Regions from separate parts of the Arthrobacter sp. N1 genome, predicted to be linked through region 2. Evidence: predicted binding sites of a transcription regulator. Region 2 holds the regulator's gene; the other holds the start of a gene.
What was found. Region 2 encodes LexA, which represses DNA repair genes until DNA is damaged. Its sites were predicted from a motif close to TCGAACANNTGTTCGA; they were not measured.
Positions count from the first base shown of each region.

Region 1: the regulator LexA is predicted to act here: its motif matches at 9,470-9,485, upstream of ruvA (Holliday junction branch migration protein RuvA).

Region 1 covers NZ_CP102608.1:1,494,141-1,505,000, forward strand. Annotated here, with positions in the region: gene NVV32_RS06675 (M3 family metallopeptidase) at 1-1,093, opposite strand, end outside; gene NVV32_RS06680 (alpha/beta hydrolase domain-containing protein) at 1,296-2,870, shown strand; gene NVV32_RS06685 (tetratricopeptide repeat protein) at 2,964-3,497, shown strand; gene NVV32_RS06690 (hypothetical protein) at 3,542-4,153, opposite strand; gene NVV32_RS06695 (VOC family protein) at 4,415-4,774, opposite strand; gene NVV32_RS06700 (type 1 glutamine amidotransferase) at 4,912-5,682, opposite strand; gene NVV32_RS06705 (MurT ligase domain-containing protein) at 5,682-6,953, opposite strand; gene pdxT (pyridoxal 5'-phosphate synthase glutaminase subunit PdxT) at 7,298-8,038, shown strand; gene NVV32_RS06715 (YebC/PmpR family DNA-binding transcriptional regulator) at 8,041-8,796, shown strand; gene ruvC (crossover junction endodeoxyribonuclease RuvC) at 8,842-9,411, shown strand; gene ruvA (Holliday junction branch migration protein RuvA) at 9,535-10,221, shown strand; gene ruvB (Holliday junction branch migration DNA helicase RuvB) at 10,218-10,860, shown strand, end outside.
Region 2 covers NZ_CP102608.1:1,222,043-1,232,902, reverse strand. Annotated here, with positions in the region: gene infC (translation initiation factor IF-3) at 1-229, opposite strand, end outside; gene NVV32_RS05590 (DUF1844 domain-containing protein) at 570-1,070, shown strand; gene NVV32_RS05585 (MFS transporter) at 1,195-2,496, opposite strand; gene NVV32_RS05580 (SseB family protein) at 2,524-3,450, opposite strand; gene priA (bifunctional 1-(5-phosphoribosyl)-5-((5-phosphoribosylamino)methylideneamino)imidazole-4-carboxamide isomerase/phosphoribosylanthranilate isomerase PriA) at 3,447-4,205, opposite strand; gene NVV32_RS05570 (hypothetical protein) at 4,267-4,425, opposite strand; gene hisH (imidazole glycerol phosphate synthase subunit HisH) at 4,430-5,068, opposite strand; gene hisB (imidazoleglycerol-phosphate dehydratase HisB) at 5,065-5,682, opposite strand; gene NVV32_RS05555 (histidinol-phosphate transaminase) at 5,820-6,914, opposite strand; gene NVV32_RS05550 (LysM peptidoglycan-binding domain-containing protein) at 7,021-7,518, opposite strand; gene lexA (transcriptional repressor LexA) at 7,899-8,606, shown strand; gene NVV32_RS05540 (ATP-dependent DNA helicase) at 8,762-10,843, opposite strand; gene hflX (GTPase HflX) at 10,836-10,860, opposite strand, start outside.

The DNA.
Region 1 (10,860 bases), 270 kb from region 2:
GGTTCGCGGCGTGGAAGACGCCGTCGTTGATGACGCTCTCCAGTTCGAAGTACGGGCGCAGTGCATCGAGGTCCACGTCGAACTTCGCCTTCCGCACCCGCGACGCGTAGAACGCCCAGTCCCACGGCTCGATCGGGTGCCCGGCCTCGGCCTCGAGTTCCGCGGCCTCGGTCCTGGCGTTACGGACGGCCGGAGCGGCCAGCTCCCGCATCCGGTCCATGATCGCGGCGAGCGACGGCGCCGTCTGGTTGTCGGTCGCCGCCGCTGCGTGCGTGTCGAATCCGAGCAGGGCTGCGCGTTCGGCGCGGAGGGTCGCCATGCGGGTCGCGATCGCGAGGGTGTCCGCCTCGTTGCCGCGCGCTCCGCGGTTGACGGACGCCTCGTGGAGCCTGCGGCGGACGTCCCGGTCCGTCAGCAGCTCCAGTGCGGGCTGCGCGGTCGGCAGGATCAGGGTCAGCAGGTACTTGCCCTCGTGGCCCGCCTCCGCGGCAGCTCCGGCGGCGGCGGAGACGGCGTCGGAGGAGAGGCCGTCGAGTTCCTCCGCGCGATCGAGGAGCAGCGCCGAATCGTTGGTGTCCTTCAGGAGTTTCTGGGAGAACTCCGTGCTGAGGGCCGAGAGTTCGGAGTTCAGTCGGCGCAGGGTCACCTGGGCGTCGTCGTCCAGTTCCGCACCTGCCCGGACGAAGCTGCGCAGGTACTCCTCCACCAGGCGCACGGATTCGTCGTCGAGCCCGTCGAGCGGCACCCGGCGGAGACGCTCGAACAGTGGCCGGTTCAGCTTGATGTTGTCCTCGTGCTCAGCGAGCCTCGGCGCCACCTGCTGTTCGAGATCCTGGATGAACGGCGTCGCGTGGCTGACCGAGTTGCTGAAGAACACGCTCGCGACCCGGTGCAGCGTACGCCCGGCACGCTCAAGTGCCACGACCGTGTTCTCGAAGGTCGGGGCCTCGGCCGAACCCGTGACGGCGTCGATCTCCGCGAGGTGCTCGGCGAAGCCGGCGTCGAAGGCGGGCAGGTAGTGCTCCTCCCGCAGGGAGGCGAAGGGTGGCAGCTGGTAGTCGAGGGTGCTCGGCTCGAGGAAAGGGTTGCTCATGAGAACTAACTTTTGCACGTTGTTGCACGTATGCGCACCACCCTTGACCCGTCCGGATCACGCTCCCTAGGGTCGGGAATGCTTCGCTGCCTGATGATCGGCGTCCTTCCGGGGGCGCCACCAGGACAGGGGCGGCCGGCACAGGAGCCGGTTGCCGCGGAGCACGCCGGGCAGCGCAGCCCGGTCCCGAGAAGGAGCACCCATGAGAACCCGTTCCCGAACATCCGTCCTGCTGACACTGTCGCTGGCCCTCAGCGGCGTCACCGTCGCGGCCGTCCCGGCAGTAGCGGCACCACCGCCGGCTCCCGCCCGCGTCGTCGCCCCCCTCGCCGCCGACGGGACGACGCCGATCCCGGCCGTCGAGGGCCCCCTCGCCTCCACGGCGGAGTCCTACCCCTTCGGGGCGGCGGACCACCAGGAGGTCCCGCAGGACCTCGCCCGCCTCGGGTACGTGGAGGAGGAGTACCTCGTGAGCGGTACCTCCAACGTCTACACATGGCCTGCGGCAGGGCCCGCCGAGATCCGGACCCCCGACGCCCCGTACAGCACCCGCGTACTGGTCCGTAAGCCGGCCAGGGGCCAGGCGTTCAGCGGCAACGTGGTCGTCGAGATGCTCAATCCGAGCAACCTCTTCGACCTCAACATCGGCTGGGCCGTGGCCCAGGAGCAGATCGTCGCCAACGGTGACGCCTGGGTGGGCATCACCGCCAAGCCGATCGCCGTCGAGGCGCTGAAGAACTTCGACGCGGAGCGGTACGCCTCGCTGTCCTTCGCCAATCCGCTGCCCCTGACCGATCCGGCGAACTGCGCCACGGTCGCCGCCGACTCCTCCAGGACGACGGAGAACGGCCTGATCTGGGACATCTACTCGCAGGTGGGTGCCTGGCTGAGGAGCGACGACGCCACGAACCCGCTGCGCTACGGCGCGCGGACAACCCGCGTGGAGCACGCCTACGGCTTCGGCTACTCCCAGACCGGTGGCTTCCTCGTGAACTACATCAACGGCGTGCACCCGCTCGTCGTCGAGTCGGACGGAGCGCCGATCTACGACGCCTATCTCGTCGCCGTCGCCGGTGGCGCCTTCGCCGGCGCGTACCCCATGAACCAGTGCGAGCCCGCGCCACCGGCCACCGACGTCCGCCGCCAGTTCAGGGACGTCGGCGTGCCCATCATGCGCATGATGTCGCAGTCCGACTATCTCCTCGGCATCGGCTCCCGCCGGGAGGACAGCGATGCGCCGGGCGACCAGTACCGCCACTACGAGATGGCAGGCGCCGGCCACGCGACCCCCGACGAGCTCACGTTCTCGGCGTCCTCCGCAGACATCCTCGCCGCGGACCGCGCCGTCCCGCCGGCATCCTGCAACGAGGGGCCACGCAGCCGGTTCCCGAGTTCGATCTTCTTCAACGCAGCGCTGCGGAACCTCGACGCCTGGGTGCGCGACGGCGTCGCGCCTCCCCACGCGGAGCCCATCCTGGTGCGCAACGGCGCGCCGGTCCTCGACCGGTTCGGCAACGTGCAGGGCGGCCTCCGCTCGCCGTTCCTCGACGCGCCCACCAGCACCTGGTACGGCACGGCGACGGGCGCGTCCTTCTGCTTCATCGCAGGATACGAGCGCCCGCTGTCCCAGACGGTGATCGACAGCCTCTACCGGAACCACGGAGCCTACGTGAAGGCGGTCAAGGACAGCGCACGCAGCCTCGAACGTGAAGGGTTCCTGACCGCCTACGACGCACGCGAGCTGCAGAGGGACGCCGCGCAGAGCAGGATCCCCTGATGGTGGGATGAACGCAGAGAGGCCCCCGTTCCGGCGGGGGCCTCTCTGCGTGGACGGCCTGCAAGGGGACATCGGCTGTGGCAGGGTTGCCGGATGGACGAGCAGACCTGGGAACAGCAGATCGGGACCTACTGGGAGCAGGAGTTCGACGACACGCGTCCCGAGGAATCCCTCGTCCGGATGCGGGACCTGGCCGCCGTGCGGCCTGACGGCGATGCGGCAGCCCTCTTCGAGTACGCCGGCGTGCACGACGCCCTCGGTCTCGAACACGAGGCGATCCCCCTCTATCGTGCGGCGATCCGTGCGGGTCTCGAGGGCGAGCGCGCCACCCGCGTGGTCATCCAGCTGGCCAGCACCCTGCGCAACGTCGGCGCGTCGGCCGAGGCGGTGCGGATGCTCGAGTCGATGCCGGCGACGGAGGCCGACGAGGCGGCGCGTCAGGCCTTCCTGGCCCTCGCGCTCTACGACGAGGGACGCTATGGCGATGCCCTGCGCACCGCACTCGCAGCCCTGATCCCGACGCTCGACGGCTACCGGCGAGCCCTCGGTGCCTACGCCGACGAGCTGCCGAGCACGACGCCGGACCGCGGCTCGTCCCCGCAGCCTGTCATGGATCGCCCTGAGTGACGTGACGTGACGTCCGTCCTCCGCGGCACGGTCACGGCCGGCCTTCACCCCACGTGGCGGCGAGCGCGGTCCAGGCTGTCCTTCCCGTGGCGAGCGGGGTCCTGGCTGTCCGTGCCTGGGCGGTTGCGCGTCCTGAACGCCTCCGCGCCGAGGGTCGCAGCCGTGCTGCCCACGCCGAGGACCAGGCCGATGCGGGTATGCGGAAGCCGCGTGCCTCTGTCCGCAAGGCGCTCCCCGACACCGAAGACGAGCCGTTCCATTCCGACCGTCAGCGCGACGCTTCCGCCGAGGAAAGCCACCGCTGCTCCCGCGAGCACCACCGCGTGACGTACGGGGTGGCGCATCGACGACCGGAAGCGCGGGCCCCGGTGGGTGCCCGAGCGTCCATCGGTGGTCGACCGGGGTGATGGAGGATCGGCGGCGACACCCGGGTCGCCGGGCTCCGGCTCCGGTGCAGTGTCCTCGCCGGGTGAAAGCCTGCCGCGTCTCATCGCCGCGATCCCGTAGGCCGCACTGGCGGTGAGGATCATCGTCTTGGCGACGACGCGCACCGGCCTGCTCGTGGTGTAGTCGGGCAGGGCGTACCAGAGGATGATGCCCAGCCCGGACAGGAGATCGGCCAAGAGCGGGAGGGGAGGTGTGGTCTTCGGCGACATGGGATCCACGCTACGGACCCGCCCGGCGCGGGCGCATCCGCCCTCGTGCTGATCCCGGTGTCCTCCGCGCGGAGGATGGCCGCCCGTCCGGCGGAGGAGAACACGCCCAGCCGGCGGAGCAGAAGGCGCTGGACGCCAGGGCGAAGTCCGCTGGACCCCGGAGCAGAAGGCGCTGGAGGCCGGAGCGAGGTCCGCCCGGACACCGGCCGTGCCCGCCCCGGAGTCGGGCGGGCACGGCGTCGGGTCCACGTCGTCCGCAGGTCAGCCGTTCGGGGGCGTGTAGAGCTGGAGGTCGTTGCCCTCGCTGTCCTTGAACGGGAGGATGCGACCCCACGGGTACTCGCTGATGTCGCCCTCCACGGACGCTCCACCCCGGGCGGCGATGCGCTCGAGCTCGTCCTCGATGGAGCCTTCCGGCTCGAGGCTGATGACGGCTCCGCCGCCTGCTCCGCCATGGGTGGCCTCCCGTGCGTTGAGGCCGATGGTGAGCCCGCCGGCGTCGATCTCGGCCCACTCGTCCTCCTGCATGCTGACGTCCAGTCCCAGGGTGTCCCGGTAGAAGGCCAGCGCCCGGTCCATGTCCTCGACGGGGACCCAGACGGTTGCTACTCCCTTGGCCATGATGCTCCTTCCGCGGATCCGGAGGGGATCCAGAGGGTTCACGGACCCGGCCGGGCCCGTCCCTCGGCACGCTACCGGCCGGTCGGAGCCGACGCTCCGGAGGAGAGGACCCTTGACGGCGGCTCGCCCGTGCTGTCCTACCGGGGGCGCTCGGCGGCGTGGCGGCGCGCGAGATCGGCCAGGGAATCGTCCAGGCCGTCGGCGTCGAAGGAACCGAACCTGCGCTCGGCGGCGGTGCGCAGGAGGAAGTCGGCGATGGCCGGGTTCTTGGGCAGGAGCGAGCCGTGCAGATAGCTCGCCACGATGTTCCGGTAGCGCGCCCCCTCATGCTCGTCCTCAGCATTGTTGCCCGCGCCCTTGACGACGGTCGCGAGCGGCCTGACGCCTTCGCCGAGGAAGGTCTGTCCGCTGTGGTTCTCGTAGCCGTGGATGTCGCCGAATTCCTCGCTGGTGGCGACGACGTTGCCGATCAATCGCTCCGTGCCACCCCGGGTTTCGAGGTCCAGCACGCCGATCCCGGGGATCACGGTGCCGTCGTGTGTCCGGAACTCCCTCCCGAAGAGCTGGTACAGACCGCAGATGAGCAGCATCGGCGTACCGTCTTCCGCGAGCTCGCGGAGACGCGGAGCGATCGACTGGAGGTCGTCCTGGATGACCACCTGTCCGCTGTCCTGTCCGCCGCCACCGATGATGACGTCGATGTCCGCGGGGAAGGCGTCGCCGGCGTTGTGTTCGAGGATCTCGGCGCCGTAACCGCGCCAGGCGAGCCGCTGCTTGAGGACCAGGACGTTGCCGTAGTCGCCGTAGATGTTCATCTCCCGTGGGTACAGCTGCAGGATGCGCAGCGTCCCCTTCGCCGGATCGGCAGGAGCCTCGCTGAGGTGGCTGGCGGACGGTGCATCGGTCATCAGGAGACCACCTCGACCTTCGTGATCTTGGAGAGTTCGCGGCGCACGGCGAGCATCGCCGTGTAGGTGCAGAAGATGCGCTTGGGGTGGCCCGCCGAACCGCCGATGAACTGCTTGAGCCCGTCCGGGATGTCGGTCTCGACGGCGCCCACGCGGACGTCGTCGTACTTCAACCGGAGCGCCATGTCGTAGGCGCGGACGCCGCTGACCATCTCCACGCCGCCGAGTCCGAGCGAGTCGAAGTCGACGTCCCAGAGCCAGGACATGTCGCGCCCGTCGGCGTAGTTGTCGTTGATCGCGATCATCGTCGCGCAGCCGGCAGGATCGAACGACTTCAGCCCGAGCCGGAAGCCACTCGGGTTCTTCACCAGGACCAGTTCCAGGGGAAGGCCGTCGACGACGAGGCTCTCGCCCCGTCCGAACGCGGGCTCGACGGCGGCCAGGGACGCGTACAACCGGTCGTCGTCGGCGGTTCCGGCCATGACGGTCCGCGCCGCAGCGAGCGCGGCGGCCGCGTTGAAGATGTTGTAGACGCCCCGGAGGCGGAGATCCGTGCGGGTCACCGTGCCGTCCGCCTCGAACTCGGCGGAGTTACCGTCGACCGAGCGGAGGACCACGTCAGCGGGCAGGGCGGAGGCGGGAGCGGTGCCGGCCGCGCCGCGGAGTTCGTCGTCGTTCGGGAACGTGCTCCGCAGTGATGCGTCGAGGCCGAAATAGACGACGTCGGCGGTCGTGACCGATGAGGCGATACCGGCGACGCGCGGGTCCTCGCGGTTGAGCACGACGGTGCCCGTCGTGGCCAGGGCGATGCGCTCGAGCAGCCGCGTGGTGGCGTCGATCTCGCCGAAGCGGTCCAGCTGGTCGCGGAGCACGTTGAGGAGCAGGGAGAAGCGTGGGGGGACGAGCTTGACGAAGTGCACCGCGTGCGCCTCGTCGAGCTCGAGCACGGCGACGTCCGCCGTCAGGCGGCCGCGCCAGTCCACCTCGCCGAGCAGTGCGGCGGCCACGCCGCGCGTGAAGTTGCTGCCGGTGCGGTTGGTGAAGACTTTCAGGCCCTGGCCCTCGAGGAGCTCCACCACCATCTTGGTGGTGGTCGTCTTGCCGTTCGTCCCGCTGACGACGACGACGCCGCGGGGGAGGTTGGACAGCGCGCGGGCCATGAACCCGGGGTCGAGGCGCTCGACCACGAGGCCGGGAAGGGCGGAGCCGCCGCCGCGCAGGCGGGACGCGATGCGCACGGCCTTGCCCACGAGGACTGGAAGGGGATTCATGCCTCCACGATATCGCCGGGCCGGTGTTCTTCCCGCGAGGCGGGGGACGAGGCGCTCCCGGCCGGGGCGGCTACGCCCGGCCGACGACCTAGAATCGAGGGATGACCTCCCCGTCCTCCTCGGCGCCCCTGCCGACGTCGGTCCCCGTATCCGATGAGCCGATCGACGCTCCGATCGACGCGCCGATCGACGCTCCGATCGATGCGCCGGCCGACACCCGTCGATCCGGCGTGCGTCCGGTCGGCGTGCCTCCGGCCGGCGGGCGCCCGGTCTCCGGGGATCGCGCGACCACGGAGGGGAGGGCCGCGGCCGGACGGCGCGTTGTCGTCGTCGGGGTCCTCGCGGTGCAGGGCGACGTACGGGAGCACATCGCGACGATCGAGTCGCTCGGCGGGCGCGCCGTCACGGTGCGGCGTCCGGCGGAACTCGCCGCTGTGGACGGCCTCATCATCCCCGGCGGCGAGTCGACCACCATCGACAAGCTGACGCGCACCTTCGGGCTGGCCGCTCCGCTGCGCGAGCTGATCGTCGGCGGCCTGCCCGTGTACGGATCCTGCGCGGGCATGATCATGCTCTCGGATGTCATCGCCGATCCCGCCACCGACCGCTCGGGCAATCCGCAGCAGACGTTCGGCGGGCTCGACATGGTGGTGCGGCGCAACGCCTTCGGACGCCAGCGCGAGTCCTTCGAGACCGACCTCGACTTCGCGGAGCTGGCGGCCACGGGCACCGCCGCGGCCGGGGACCCCGTGCGCGCGGTCTTCATCAGGGCGCCCTGGGTCGAGAAGGTGGGCGACGGCGTCGAGGTGCTGGCGCAGGTGCCCGCCGCCGGGACACCCCGGGCGGCACCCCGGGACGACGTCGGTGACAGTTCTTACGGCGGTGGCTCGAGTGATGGCTCAAGCGATGGCTCAAGCGACGGCTCCGGCGGTGCGACGGACGGCGCAGGAGCGGACTTGGAGCCGGTCGCTAGAATTGTCGCAGTGCGTTCGGGCAACCTGCTGGCCACGAGTTTCCACCCGGAAGTGACGGGTGAGCGGCGGGTCCACGAACTCTTTATCCGGATGATCAGAGGAGAAGCGTAAGCATGTCGGGGCACTCCAAGTGGGCAACCACCAAGCACAAGAAGGCGGCGATCGACGCCAAGCGCGCGAAGTCCTTCGCGAAGCTGATCAAGAACATCGAGGTCGCAGCGCGCGCGGGCGGTGCCGACGTCGCCGGTAACCCCGGCCTCGAACTCGCCGTCTCGAAGGCCAAGAAGACCTCCGTGCCCATCGACAACATCAACCGCGCGGTGAAGCGCGGCGCGGGCCTGCTCGGCGAGGCCGTCGACTACCAGACCATCATGTACGAGGCCCGTGGGCCCCAGGGCTCGGCGCTCCTCATCGAGTGCCTCACGGATAACAAGAACCGTGCTGCCTCGGAAGTGCGGCTCGGTATCTCCCGCAACGGCGGGACGATCGCCGACCCCGGATCCGTGGCCTACCTCTTCGCCCGGAAGGGCGTCGTCACGCTGCCGAAGAACGGACTGACCGAGGACGAGCTCCTCATGTCCGTGCTCGACGCCGGCGCCGACGAGGTCAAGGAATCGGCCGACACCTTCGAGATCGTGTCGGAGCCGCAGGACCTCCGTGCGGTCGTCGAGGCCCTCGACGCGAGCAGCATCGAGTACGAGACCGACGAGGTCGAGTTCGTCCCGTCCATGCAGGTGGACCTGGACTCCGACGGTGCGCGCAAGTTCCTGAAGCTCGTGGACGCCCTCGAGGAGCTCGACGACGTCCAGAACGTGTATTCGAACGCCAACCTCTCGGACGAGGTCCTGGCCGAGCTCGAGGACGACTGACATCGTCCTGCTTGTCGGCGTCGTCCTGCTGACCGGATCCGCCCGGTGACCTACCGTGTCATGGGCGTGGACCCCGGCCTGACGAGGTGCGGCCTGGCCGTCGTCGACATCGAACCGAACCGGCGCTCGACGCTCGTGGCCGTCGGCGTCGTCGGGACGGAGGCGGGCCGCAGCCTGGACGAACGGCTGCTCGTCATCTCCGAGGCGGTCGACACCTGGCTGGACCTGCACAAGCCGGAGGTCCTCGCCGTCGAGCGCGTGTTCAGCCAGTTGAACGTGAGCACCGTCATGGGGACGGCCCAGGCGTCGGGCGTGGTCATCGTCGCGGCCGCACGCCGCGGGATCCCCGTCGCCCTGCACACGCCCACCGAGGTCAAGGCCGCCGTCACGGGGAACGGGCAGGCGGACAAGGTGGCCGTCACCAAGATGGTCACGAAGATCCTCCGCCTCGACACCCCTCCGCGGCCGGCGGATGCCGCCGACGCGCTGGCCCTCGCCATCACCCACGCGTGGCGCAGGGGAGTGGGGCAGCAGGGCGCCGCGGTGTCCGGCGGCTCGCTCACTCCGGCGCAGCGCCTGTGGGCCGAAGCGGAAGCCAGGGCCCGACGCCGGTAGGCCCGCTCCGCGGTGTGGCGGCTCGATCGCACGGCGTGACGCCGGTACCGTAGTGCATTAGAACGTATGTTCGACACCGGGCGCGCCCGGTCCATCCATCCGCACGTGCCTCTGGAGCTCCTCATGATCAGTTCCCTCCGCGGGACAGTGACCCACGTGGGCCTGCACTCCGCCGTCATCGACGTCAACGGCTTCGGCATGCAGGTCCAGGCCACCCCGCAGACCCTCTCGGGATTGCGGACGGGCGAGGAGGCCAGCGTCGCGACCGCGATGATCGTGCGCGAGGACTCGATGACGCTCTTCGGGTTCGAGGACGCCGACCAGCGCGAGGTCTTCGAGACGCTCCTCGCCGTCAGCGGCGTCGGTCCGCGTCTGGCCCTGGCCGTGCTCGCCGTCCACACCCCGGACGCCGTGCGCATCGCGGCGTCGTCGGGCGACGACAAGGCCTTCAGCAAGGTACCCGGGATCGGTCCCAAGGGCGCGCGGCGCATCGTGCTGGAACTCGCGGGCAAGCTCGTGCCGCTGGAGGCGAAGCCCGGCGTGTCACCGCAGTCCTGGCAGGGCCAGGTGCTCACGGCCATGATGGGCCTCGGCTGGTCCGAGAAGGACGCCGGAGCGGCGATCGACGCCGCCGTCGCCGAGGCGCCCGAGGTCGCCGCGTCCGGCGACGTGGGGCAGATCCTCAAGCTCACCCTCCGCAGGCTCGGCCAGGACGGCGCGCGCAGCTCCGCCCGGTCGACCACCCGGGGTCCGCGCACTCCTGCGGGCGCTGCCGGCCGGGCCCAGGCCGATGCCGGGGTGGGCGCATGACCGATCACCACCCCGAGGACGTGCCGCTGGTCGCGCCCTCGGCCGACCCGGAGGACCGCGCCGTCGAGGCAGCGCTCCGGCCGAAGAACCTCGACGACTTCGTCGGGCAGAAGCGCGTCAGGCGGCAGCTCTCGCTGGTGCTCGAAGCCTCCCGGCTGAGGGGGCGCAGCGCCGACCACGTCCTGCTGTCCGGCCCTCCCGGGCTCGGGAAGACGACCCTCGCCATGATCATCGCCGCGGAGATGAACGCGCCGCTGCGCATCACGTCCGGGCCCGCCATCCAGCACGCCGGCGACCTCGCGGCGATCCTCTCGTCGTTGACGGAGGGGGAGGTGCTCTTCCTCGACGAGATCCACCGCATGTCCCGGCCCGCCGAGGAGATGCTGTACATGGCCATGGAGGACTTCCGGGTCGACATCATCGTCGGCAAGGGACCCGGCGCCACCGCCATCCCTTTGGAGCTGCCGCCGTTCACGCTCGTCGGAGCCACGACGCGAGCCGGCCTCCTTCCCGGCCCGCTCCGGGACCGGTTCGGCTTCACGGGGCACCTCGAGTTCTACTCCACCGAGGAACTCGAGCTCGTGCTCCGCCGCTCCGCGATGCTGATGGACATGAAGGTCAGTTCGGCGTCCTTCGCGG
Region 2 (10,860 bases):
GGCGGAACCGGATCTCCTTGAGGACCGTATTGGTCTGGTTCTTCCGCGCCTCGCGGGCCTTGACGGCCGCTTCGTACTTGTACTTACCAAAATCCATGAGCTTGGCCACCGGAGGCTTTGCCTGCGGTGCTACCTCGACCAGATCCAGGTCGGACTCGGCGGCAAGTCGGAGTGCGTCCTCGATACGGACGATTCCTACCTGTTCGCCGGCAGGTCCAACCAACCGCACCTCGGGGACGCGGATACGATCATTGATTCTCGGCTCGCTAATGTGTGACTCCTGTAGGTGCTCTAACCGAAACCGCCTGCAGACGGAAGAAGGCCTCCCATTGCATGCGCAATCGAAGGCCTCGGAAACCGGTACCGGATGACCGGAGGAAGCGTGAGCTTCCTGCACGTCCATCATCAGGACCGACCAGGGGACCCGGCTACCTGCAATGCTGCCGAAGGCTGCACCAGGCAAACGCGGGTGGGAGAGGACTCCGCTTGCAGACCGGCCAGCTTCAGCGCGCTCCTTACGGAGCACAGCGAGTAACGATGACCGGTTGGTCTATGCCAAGCTTACCAGTATGAACACGCCACACGACAATCCGCCGCACTCCCCCGATACCGACGCCGCGGCCCCCACCCGGCGTAGCTTCACGGAGGAGAACCAGCATCCCCTGGACGGCGGCACGGACGGTCACGGTGACGGGCACGACCGTGGTCCCGCGGACGGTCCGGGCGATGCCGAGCAGGACGTCCGGCGCCAGATGCGCGACATCTCCGAGGTGGCGGCCGTGGAGGTCATCGTCACGTCGGCCGTGCACCTCATGAGCGCGGCGGCGGTGAAATGCGGTCTCGGGCACGAGGAGAACGCGGAGCAGCTCAAGGATCTCGACGAGGCCCGCAAGCTCATCACCGCTCTCGCCGGATTCGTCACCGCTGCCGCGCCGGAGATCGGTTCCCAGCACGCCGGACCGTTGCGTGACGGTCTGCGATCCCTCCAGCTCGCCTTCCGCGAGGCGTCGATCATCCCCGATCCGCCGGGGCAGGGCCCGGGCGAGAAGTACACCGGTCCGGTCAACTGACGCATCGCGCCGCCCGCGAGACCTGGCACGACGAGGGCCCGCACCGTTCGGTCGGTGCGGGCCCTCGTCGTGTCCGGCGGATACCCGGGCCGCTGCTCGATCCGTGCGTCCAGCCGCCCGGGTCCTACCGGCCGGCGTGCGCCGACTCCGCCGTGGCCGGACGGCGGGCCAGGTCGCTGACCGAGAACCCGACGACGCCGATCAGCGAGGACACGATGCCGACGGCGATGAATCCGCCCCAGGGGCCCGTGGCGTCGATCAGCAGACCGGCGACGGGAGCTCCGAGCGCGACGCCCGACGTCAGTGCGGACCCGTACCACCCCATCGCCTCCCCCCTCCGGTCCTCGGCGACGAGGTCCGCGACCTTCTCCGATGCAGCCGACAGGACCGGCGCACACAGCAGGCCGGCGGGGATGGAGAGGAGCGCGAGTTCCAGGGTCGAGTCCGCGAAGGCCAGGGGCAGGGTCAGGAGCGCCATGCCGAGCAGGAGGAGGGATGGCGGTACGGGTCGGTGGAGCGCTCCGTAGAGGAGTCCGCCCATCACGGAGGCGGCACACCACGCGACGAATACGAGGCCGAGTTCGCCTTCGTCGCCGGACAGCTCGAGCGCGGCCACGATCCCCACCTCGGTCCCCGAGAGCACGAGCCCGGCACCTGCTGCGACCACCATGACGATCAGGAGCGGGAAGGTCAGCCAGGGCAGCGCGCGGCGCACGCCCCTGCGGAGGAGCGAGGCTCTGGCTCCCGGCGACGCTCCGGTGTCCCGGGTGCCGATGAGATCGGCTGCAGCCTCTCCGACGCCGGACGGCGCGGCAGCGGGCACCGTGGCGGCGTCCGGCAGCTGCTCGGACCGCGTCGGCGGATTGAACCACATGAGGAACAGGCCGGCGGACGCGGTGGCGATCCCGATCAGCGTCAGCCCGAGGACCGTCGAGACCTGCGTCGCGAGGACGACGCCGACGGCCGGTCCCGCCATGAAGACGACCTCCGTCGAGATCGCGTCGAGCGTGAAGGCGGTCCGGCGCCGGTCCCCCTCGACCAGCACGCCCAGCGCCTGCCGGATCACGGAGAACGCCGGAAGCGTGAACAGCCCGCCGACGAGCGCGGCGACTAGGAGCCAGGGATAGGGCAGGTGCGGCGCGACGGACCAGATGACCGCCTCGGCGACGACTGAGGGGATCAGCGCGCGGCGCAGACCCGCACTGTCGATACGGCGTCCGCGCCAGGGCGCTCCGACGGCGATCCCGATGGTGACGACGGCGGCGACAGCGCCGGCTTCCGCATAGCCTCGATCGAGGGTCTGCACCACGTGGAGGGTCAGCAGCACACCGGCCGCGGAGTGCGGGAACCGGGCGACCATGCCGACGATCAGCAGGGTACGGACGGAGCGGATGCGCAGCAGGTCCCGGTATACGGCGAAGTTCACAAGTCGTCTTCCTGGCCGACGCTCCCGTCAGCCCATGAGTTTGATGTCGAGCGAGTCGACCCGTTCCACGAAATCCGGGAGACCCAGAAGGGTGGACCTGAGGGCGGTGACGGCCTCGCGGACGCCCTCGGCGGGCAGTCCCGGTCGTAGCCGCACGTCCATCCGGAGTTCGGGGCCGGGCCCGCCTCCGGAGGCAATGCTACCGTCGGCAGCCCGGCTGAGGACGCCTGCGGCGGGCCGGAGAGCCACCGACAGGATCTCCTCCTGCCCGGCGGCGGCGGTCTCCACGAGCGTCACCAGTGCAGGGTCCTCGTAGGACGGCGTCCAGGCGACCTGCTGCGCCAGCGCCCACACCGCTGGGCGGCGGACGACGACGGTCAGTGCGGCGCCGGGATCGAGCACCAGGAGTTCGGCGCCGTCGGCGGCCGCCGCGAGGGCGGCCCTGGAGGCATAGGCCGCGACGGGCCGTGCCTCCGGATGCCAGCGCTCGAGGGCCCCGGTGGAGGAGAAGACCGGCAGCGCCTTCCGGCCGTCGGGCGCCGTGAGCGTCACGAGCGCCATGTCGGCCTCCTTGTCGGAGTGCAGAGCGCCCTGTGGTCCCGCAGCACCGGCCGCACCATCGGCTTCCCCCGCGACGGTGAGCTGCGCGACGATCGGGATGAAGACGCGCGCCGTGGCGAGTGCTGCGAGGACCCGGCGCTCACCCGGACCCGGCTGGTCCACCGGCCCGTCCGTCGCCGCCGGACCCCCGAGCAGGCCGGCCACGGCCGCGGCCAGACCTGGATCGGCGGACCCGTCGTCGTCGTCGAACGCGTGGAGTGGGTTGTCAGGGCCGGACAGGTCCCGTCCGGCCCATGGACGGCCCGCGGAGTCCGCGGTGTTCCCGCCCTCGGCGCCGTGCTGACGGCCGGCGAGGGCCGCGGCGATATGTGCGGGGAGGCGCCTGGCCGTCACGCGTCCGCGCCGGGCATTCCCGCCACGTCGAGGGCCTGCGGGAGCGTGAAGGCACCGGCGTAGAGCGCCTTCCCGACGATCGCGCCCTCCAGGCCGTGCGGCACGAGGTCCCGCAGTGCGGCGATGTCATCGAGGCTCGAGATGCCACCGGAGGCGACGACGGGTCGCGTGGTCCGGGCGAGGACCTGCTGGAGGAGTTCGAGATTCGGTCCGCGCAGGGTTCCGTCCTTCGTCACGTCGGTGACCACGTAGCGGGCACAGCCGGCATCCTCGAGCCGCTGCAGCACCTCCCACAGGTCACCACCCTCCTCGGTCCAGCCGCGGGCCGCGAGCGTGGTGCCGCGGACATCGAGGCCCACGGCGACGGCGTCGCCGTACCGCGCGATGGCGAGTTGGGTCCACTCGGGATTCTCGAGCGCTGCGGTGCCCAGATTGACGCGCGTCGCGCCCAGTTCCAGCGCGGCATCCAGCGAGACGTCGTCCCGGATACCGCCCGAGAGCTCCACCTTGATGTCGAGGTTGCGGACCACGCGTTCGAGGAGGTCCTTGTTCGAACCGCGCCCGAAAGCAGCGTCCAGGTCGACCAGGTGCACCCACTCGGCGCCCGCCTCCTGCCAGGCGAGGGCGGCGTCGAGCGGATCGCCGTAGCTGGTCTCGCTACCGGCTTCGCCCTGCACGAGGCGCACGGCCTGGCCGTCGGCGACGTCGACGGCCGGAAGGAGTTCGAGCGTGGGTGATTCGGTGAAGGGGCTCATGGGTGCGGTGTCTGCTTTCGTCGGTACGGGAGGACGCGGGGGGCGATGGACGGGTGCCCGGTCAGTCGCCGGGAAGGGTGAAGAGGTAGGCAGCGACGAGCGAGAGGCCCGCCAGGACGAGGAAGGCGATCCAGACCCATCGGGGGAAATCCTGCCCCCGGAGCGAGAAGGCACCACCGATCAGGAGGCCGGCCACCCCCATCAGCACGAGGCTCAGCACGCGGTCACCGCAGGCCGTCGATCCAGTTCCGCAGGAGGTGCGCCCCTGCGTCACCCGACTTCTCGGGGTGGAACTGGGTGGCGCTGAGGGGTCCGTTCTCGACGGCGGCGATGAACGGACCACCGTGGTTCGACCACGTGACCTGGGGAGGCTTCATGGCGGGCTGCGTCACGTCGAAGGACCAGTCCTGCACGCCGTAGGAGTGGACGAAGTAGAAGCGCTCGTCGCGGATGCCGTCGAACAGGACGGTGTCCTCCGGCGCCTGGACGGTGTTCCATCCCATGTGCGGGACCACGTCGGCCTTGAGCCGCTCGACGACTCCGGGCCACTCGGCCATCCCGGGCGTCCGGACACCGTGCTCCACCCCTTCGTCGAACAGGACCTGGAGCCCGACGCAGATGCCGAGTACCGGCCGGCCTCCGGCGACCCGGCGGCCGATCATGCGCAGGGCATCGACGTCCTTCAGGCCCTTCATCACGGCCTGGAACGCGCCCACCCCGGGCACCAGCAGCCCGTCGGCCTTCAGGACGTCGTCCGGCTTGGCGCTGAGGAGGACCTCCGCGCCCACGTGCTCGAGGGCACGCACCACCGAACGGACGTTGCCGGAGCCGTAGTCCAGGACGGTGATGGTCCGCGCACTCACAGGGCCCCCTTGGTGGACGGGATGCCCTCGACCCGCGGGTCGGGCTCGACGGCGGCGCGGAGCGCCCGGGCAAGGGCCTTGAACTGTGCTTCGACGATGTGGTGGGGATCCCGGCCGGCGATCACCGTGACGTGGAGGCAGATCCGGGCGTGCAGCGCTATCGCCTCCAGCACGTGGCGCGTCAGCGATCCCGTGAAGTGCCCGCCGATCAGGTGGTACTCCTGGCCCGCGGGCTCTCCGCCGTGCACGAGGAAGGGGCGGCCGGAGATGTCCACGACGGCGTTCGCCAGCGCCTCGTCGAGCGGTACGGTCGCCTCGCCGAAGCGGCGGATCCCGGCTTTGTCACCGAGCGCGACGAGCAGGGCCTCGCCGATCGCGATGGCGGTGTCCTCCACGGTGTGGTGCACGTCGATGTGCGTGTCGCCGGACGACCGGATGGTGAGATCGATGAGTGAGTGCTTCGACAGCGCCGTCAGCATGTGGTCGAAGAACGGGACCGTCGTGTCGATGGTGGACACGCCGGTGCCATCCAGGTCCAGTTCCACGAGCACGCTGGACTCACTGGTGACGCGCTCGATCCGGGCCGTGCGGCCGCGGGGGGCATCTGCAGTCATGTCATTCCTTCTGTGCGCTGCCGGGCTTCCGGGCGCTGGTCGGCGAATCAGGCGCAGGGGCGGCCCGGCTCCGCCCACTGGACGGGTGCCGCGATCCTGCCCCTCAAGTCTAGGAGAACAGGCGGGGCCGCGAAGCCCTACAGGAGGTTCTTCAGCGCCGAGAGGAAGAGGGTCGTCTCCTCCTCGGTCCCGGCCGTCACCCGCAGCGACCCCGGTATGCCGACGTCACGGATCAGCACCCCGGCGGCCAGCAGGCCTTCCCAGACACGGTGCGGGTCCTCGAGGCCCGTGAAGAAGACGAAGTTCGCGTCGGACGGCGCCGGCGTCAGCCCGAGCCGCTGCAGTTCCACCACGATCCGGTCCCGCTGCACCTTGATCGCCTCGACGTTGGACAGCAGCGTGGCGGCGTGGGTCAGGGCCGCATTGGCCGCCGCCTGCGTGATCGCGGAGAGGTGGTACGGGAGGCGCACCAGGCGGAGGGCGTCGGTGATCTCCGGTGCGGCGGCGAGGTAACCGATCCTGGCCCCGGCCAGGGCGAACGCCTTGCTCATGGTCCGCGAGACGAGCAACCGGGGCCGACCGGGCAGCAGGGTCAGGGCGCTGGCCGTCCCCTCCTGGGCGAACTCGCCGTAGGCCTCGTCCACGATCACGATCGCCCGGGAATCCTTCCCTGCCTCGTAGACCGCCTCGACGACCTCCAGTCCGAGCGCCGTCCCGGTCGGGTTGTTCGGGGAGCAGAGGAACACGATGTTGGCGCCGGAGTCCCGGACGGCCCGCGCCGTGGCGTCGGGCGTCATGGTGTAGGCCGCGTCGCGTGGTGCGGTGACGTACCGCGTTCCGGTCCCGCTGGCCAGCAGCGGATACATCGAATAGGTGGGAGGAAAGCCGATCGCCGTCCGCCCCGGCCCACCGAATGCCTGGAGGATCTGCTGCAGCACCTCGTTGGAACCGTTGGCCGCCCAGAGCTGGTCCGGCGTGAGCCCGTGGCCGAGGTAGCGGGCGAGGTTCGTCCGCAGCTCGGTGAACTCGCGGTCCGGGTATCGGTTCAACCCCTGCGCGGCCGCATCCACGGCGGCGACGATAGCCGCATGCACGTCGGCCGGAACACCGAAGGTGTTCTCGTTCACGTTCAGGAGGACCGGAACATCGAGTTGTGGCGCGCCGTACGGGTGCAGCCCCACGAGATCGTCACGGAGGGGCAGGTTCGCTAGGGCGTCGACGGTTGAAGGCACCTGCCCAGTTTAAGCGACGGCTTCTCCACCGACGAATGCGACGGGACCCCGTCAGGAGCATCGGACCTTCGGGCCGGCACATCCGCGGGAATCCGGAAGAAGCGATTCAGCCCCGCGACGGGATGGAGAGGCTCTGACCCGCGTGGATCACTGACGTGCCCAGATTGTTCAGCTCCACCATCTCGCCGACGACCTGACGTGTGTCACGCTCCGGCGCGTACTGGACGGCCAGGTCCCAGAGTGTCTCGCCCGCCGCGACATCGACTTGGACCACGGCTGACGGCGCAGGAGCGTCCACCCCGGCCTGCGCCTGTGATGTGAGGAACGCTCCGAGGAGGACCAGCGCCGCGACACCGAGGGCGATGGGCAGGCCCACCAGCAGCAGGCGTCCGCGCCTCGTCAGTGTGAGCGGCCGTGCTGCCGGTGGCGTGTCGGTGACGGTGCCTTCGGAACCCGAGAAGCCCGTAGTCCGCTGCGTGGACGTACGGACCCGGGAAGGATCGGCGTCGAGAGTCGAGGGAACGACCCGGAGATGGGATGCCGCCCGTGCAGGCGTCAGCGCCCACAGCGCCGTGCTGCCGTGCAGAACTGTTGCTTCAGCCATGTCCATTCCCTCTTTCTTCGAATGTACGGACCCGCCCGATCAGCGTGTTCGAACACACGTTCTAATTCGTCTGGTCCTATTTCTAGCACTCAGCGACGACCGCTGTCGAGACTCGCTCGAACATATGTTTGATAAGTGCCCCGGTCTGTCCTAGCGTGAACGTGACAGGAGAACACCGGTGACGTCGCTGCTTCCGCGTAACGACGGCCCCGATGAACCCAAGACAATCACCCGCCACTGACACAATCGCTTCCGGGACGACCGGAGGCGCGAGGGCGGAACCGACGGGACGGACAGTCCCAGGCGAAAGGCTCACCGTGGCGGAACGAACACCGGCAGCTCGACAGGATTCGAACACCGTTGACGCCCCGACCGACGTCGTGCCCCTCAGCGCGGGCCGCGGCAGGCCACGGGGCCGGTCCGTGTCCAAAGGACTGACGGCCCGTCAGCTGACCATCCTGGAGACCATCCAGCGGTCGATCGCCGACAAGGGGTATCCCCCGTCCATGCGGGAGATCGGCGACACCGTCGGTCTGGCGAGCCTGTCGAGCGTCACGCACCAGCTGTCACAGCTCGAGCGCCTCGGCTATGTCCGGCGGGACCCGAAGCGGCCCCGTGCCATGGAGGTCCTGCTGCCGCTGACGCTTGCCGCGGAGACGCCGGGTGACGCGTCGTCCGCGTCAGGTACGGCCCCGGAGCAGCAGTTCGCCGTCGACACGGCGCTGGTGCCGCTCGTCGGACGCATCGCGGCGGGTGGACCGATCCTGGCCGATCAGGTGGTGGAGGACGTGATGCCCCTCCCCCGGCAGCTCGTGGGCCACGGCGATCTGTTCATGCTCAGGGTGTCCGGGGACTCGATGGTCGACGCCGCCATCTGCGACGGCGACTGGGTGGTGGTGCGGCGTCAGCAGAGCGCCCAGAACGGCGACATCGTGGCTGCCCTGCTGGACGACGAGGCGACGGTCAAGACCTTCCGCCAGCGCGACGGCCACACGTGGCTCCTGCCGCAGAACACCCGCTACGAACCGATCCTCGGAGACCACGCGAGCATCATGGGCAAGGTCGTCTCGGTGATGCGGGCTCTCTAGCCCGGTCCGGCCGGGGCGGGAGCCCGCCCGCCCGGTGATCGCCCGACGGTGCTGGGACACCTGCCGAGGGGGACTGCCCGCCGGCATCCTGCACGGCCCCCGCCCGGAGACCTCGGCGCCCCGAGACCCGCCGGAGGACACCGGGCCCGGAGCCCTCAGCGCCCCGAGATCCGCTCGAGGATGCCGGTGACCGTGGCCCGGTCCGTCGTCGCCCAGAAGGGCGGCAGCGCTGCCCGGAGGAACCCGCCGTACCGCGCCGTGGCGAGACGGCTGTCAAGCACGGCGACGACCCCCCGGTCACCGGTGGCACGGATCAGGCGTCCCGCTCCTTGGGCGAGGCGGACCGCCGCGTGCGTGGCGGACACGCTCATGAACCCGTTGCCGCCGTTCCGGGCGACGTCCCGGGTGCGCGCCGTCATCAGCGGATCGTCCGGCCGCGGGAAGGGGATGCGATCGATCACGACGAGGCGGCAGGACTCCCCCGGCACATCGACGCCCTGCCAGAGCGACATGGTGCCGAACAGGCACGTGTCCTGTTCCTCGGCGAACTGCGTGACCAGGGCGTTGAGCGAGGACTCCCCCTGGCAGAGGATCTCGAAGTCCACCTTCGGGCGCAGTGCCTCCGCGGCTTCCTCGGCGGCCCGCTTGGACGAGAAGAGCCCCAGCGCTCCGCCCCGCGACGCCGTGAGCAGCACCAGCAACTCCTCGAGCTGCGCGTCCGACGTCCCGCGCTCAGGTTTCGGCAGATCCTTGGCGACGTACAGAACGCCCTGGCGGGGGTAGTCGAACGGACTGCCCACGTCGACGCCGGTCCACGCCGGCGCGCCCGGGCCACTCAGACCCAGGGACCCGGCGACCGGGCCGAATTCGGATCCGATGGCCAGTGTCGCCGACGTCAGGATCACGGTGTGGTCCTCGAAGAGCCCTTCGCGGAGCCGGCCGGCCACCGAGAGCGGCGCCACGTTGAGGGTCGCCGGCGCACTCTCGTCCGCCGGTGAATAGCCGGATCCGGGCGTGAAGCTGCTGGGCCTCGACGCCCAGACCACCTCCTTCGCGTCCGACGCCGCGAGGATCCGCTCGGCCAGGTCGAACACGAGCGTGACGCGGGACCTCGCCATCTGGCGTCCGCCGTCCGCATCTGCCTCGGACTTCCCGTCCGTCCTGGTGTCGGAGAGGGCGGCGCGAGCCGCATCGCGGACCTGGGCGAGGGTCTGCTCCAGATCGTCCGGGAGCCCGCCGGCGAGCAGACCGGAGGAGACCAGCTCGGACGCGGCCTCGAAGGCGCTGGCTGCGGAGTCGAGCGCTGTCGTCGCAACGGACGCATGGCGCCTGAGGCCGGCGGCCGCCGTGCTGACCATGGCGGCGGAGAGCTGACCGGAGACGGCCCCGGTGACACGGTCGTGGAGCTCGTGCGCCTCGTCGATCACGACGACGTCGTACTCGGGCAGCACGGCGAGCCCCTCGAAGGCGCTGATCGCCAGCATGGCGTGATTCGTGATGATGATGTCGGCGTCGGCCGCCGCGGCGCGGGCCTTCTCGCTGAAGCACTCCTGGGCGACGGGGCAGCGCGCGGCGCCGAGGCACTCCATGCTGGAGACGGACACCTGCCGCCATGCACGATCGCTGACGCCGGGCACGAGGTCGTCGCGGTCACCCGTCTCCGTCTCCTCCGCCCACTCCCGGAGCCGGACCACCTCACGGCCCAGAGCCGAGGCGGCTCCACCCGCGATGGCGGCCGGCGCCGGGTGGGGAGCCGCATCCTCGCCGAGGCTGAAGAGCGTGTCCGGCGCATCCTCCTCCGGGAATCCCCCGCCGGTCTTGTGCAGGCAGACGTAGTTCGAGCGCCCCTTGAGCAGCGCGACGTCGACCGGCCGGGCAAGCGCGGGCCGGACCGCGTCCAGCAGTCGTGGCAGGTCCCGGCCCACGATCTGTGCCTGGAGGGCGAGCGTCGCGGTCGATACGACGGACGGGCGATCGCTGTCCATGGCGTGGGCAATCAGGGGCACCAGATAGGCGAGCGACTTGCCGGTTCCCGTGCCGGCCTGGACGAGCAGGTGGTCGCCCGAGTGGATCGCCTCACTGACCTGACGGACCATCTCGTGCTGGCCCGAGCGCATCTCCCCGCCCATGGCGGAGACGGCGGCGTCGAGGAGCTCGAGCGCCTGGCGTGATTCCGGGGAAGGGCGAGCCGCGTCCGGCGCCGCGACGGCGGCGCCGGACCGCGTGCTGTCACTCATGCCGGACGTACGGCTCC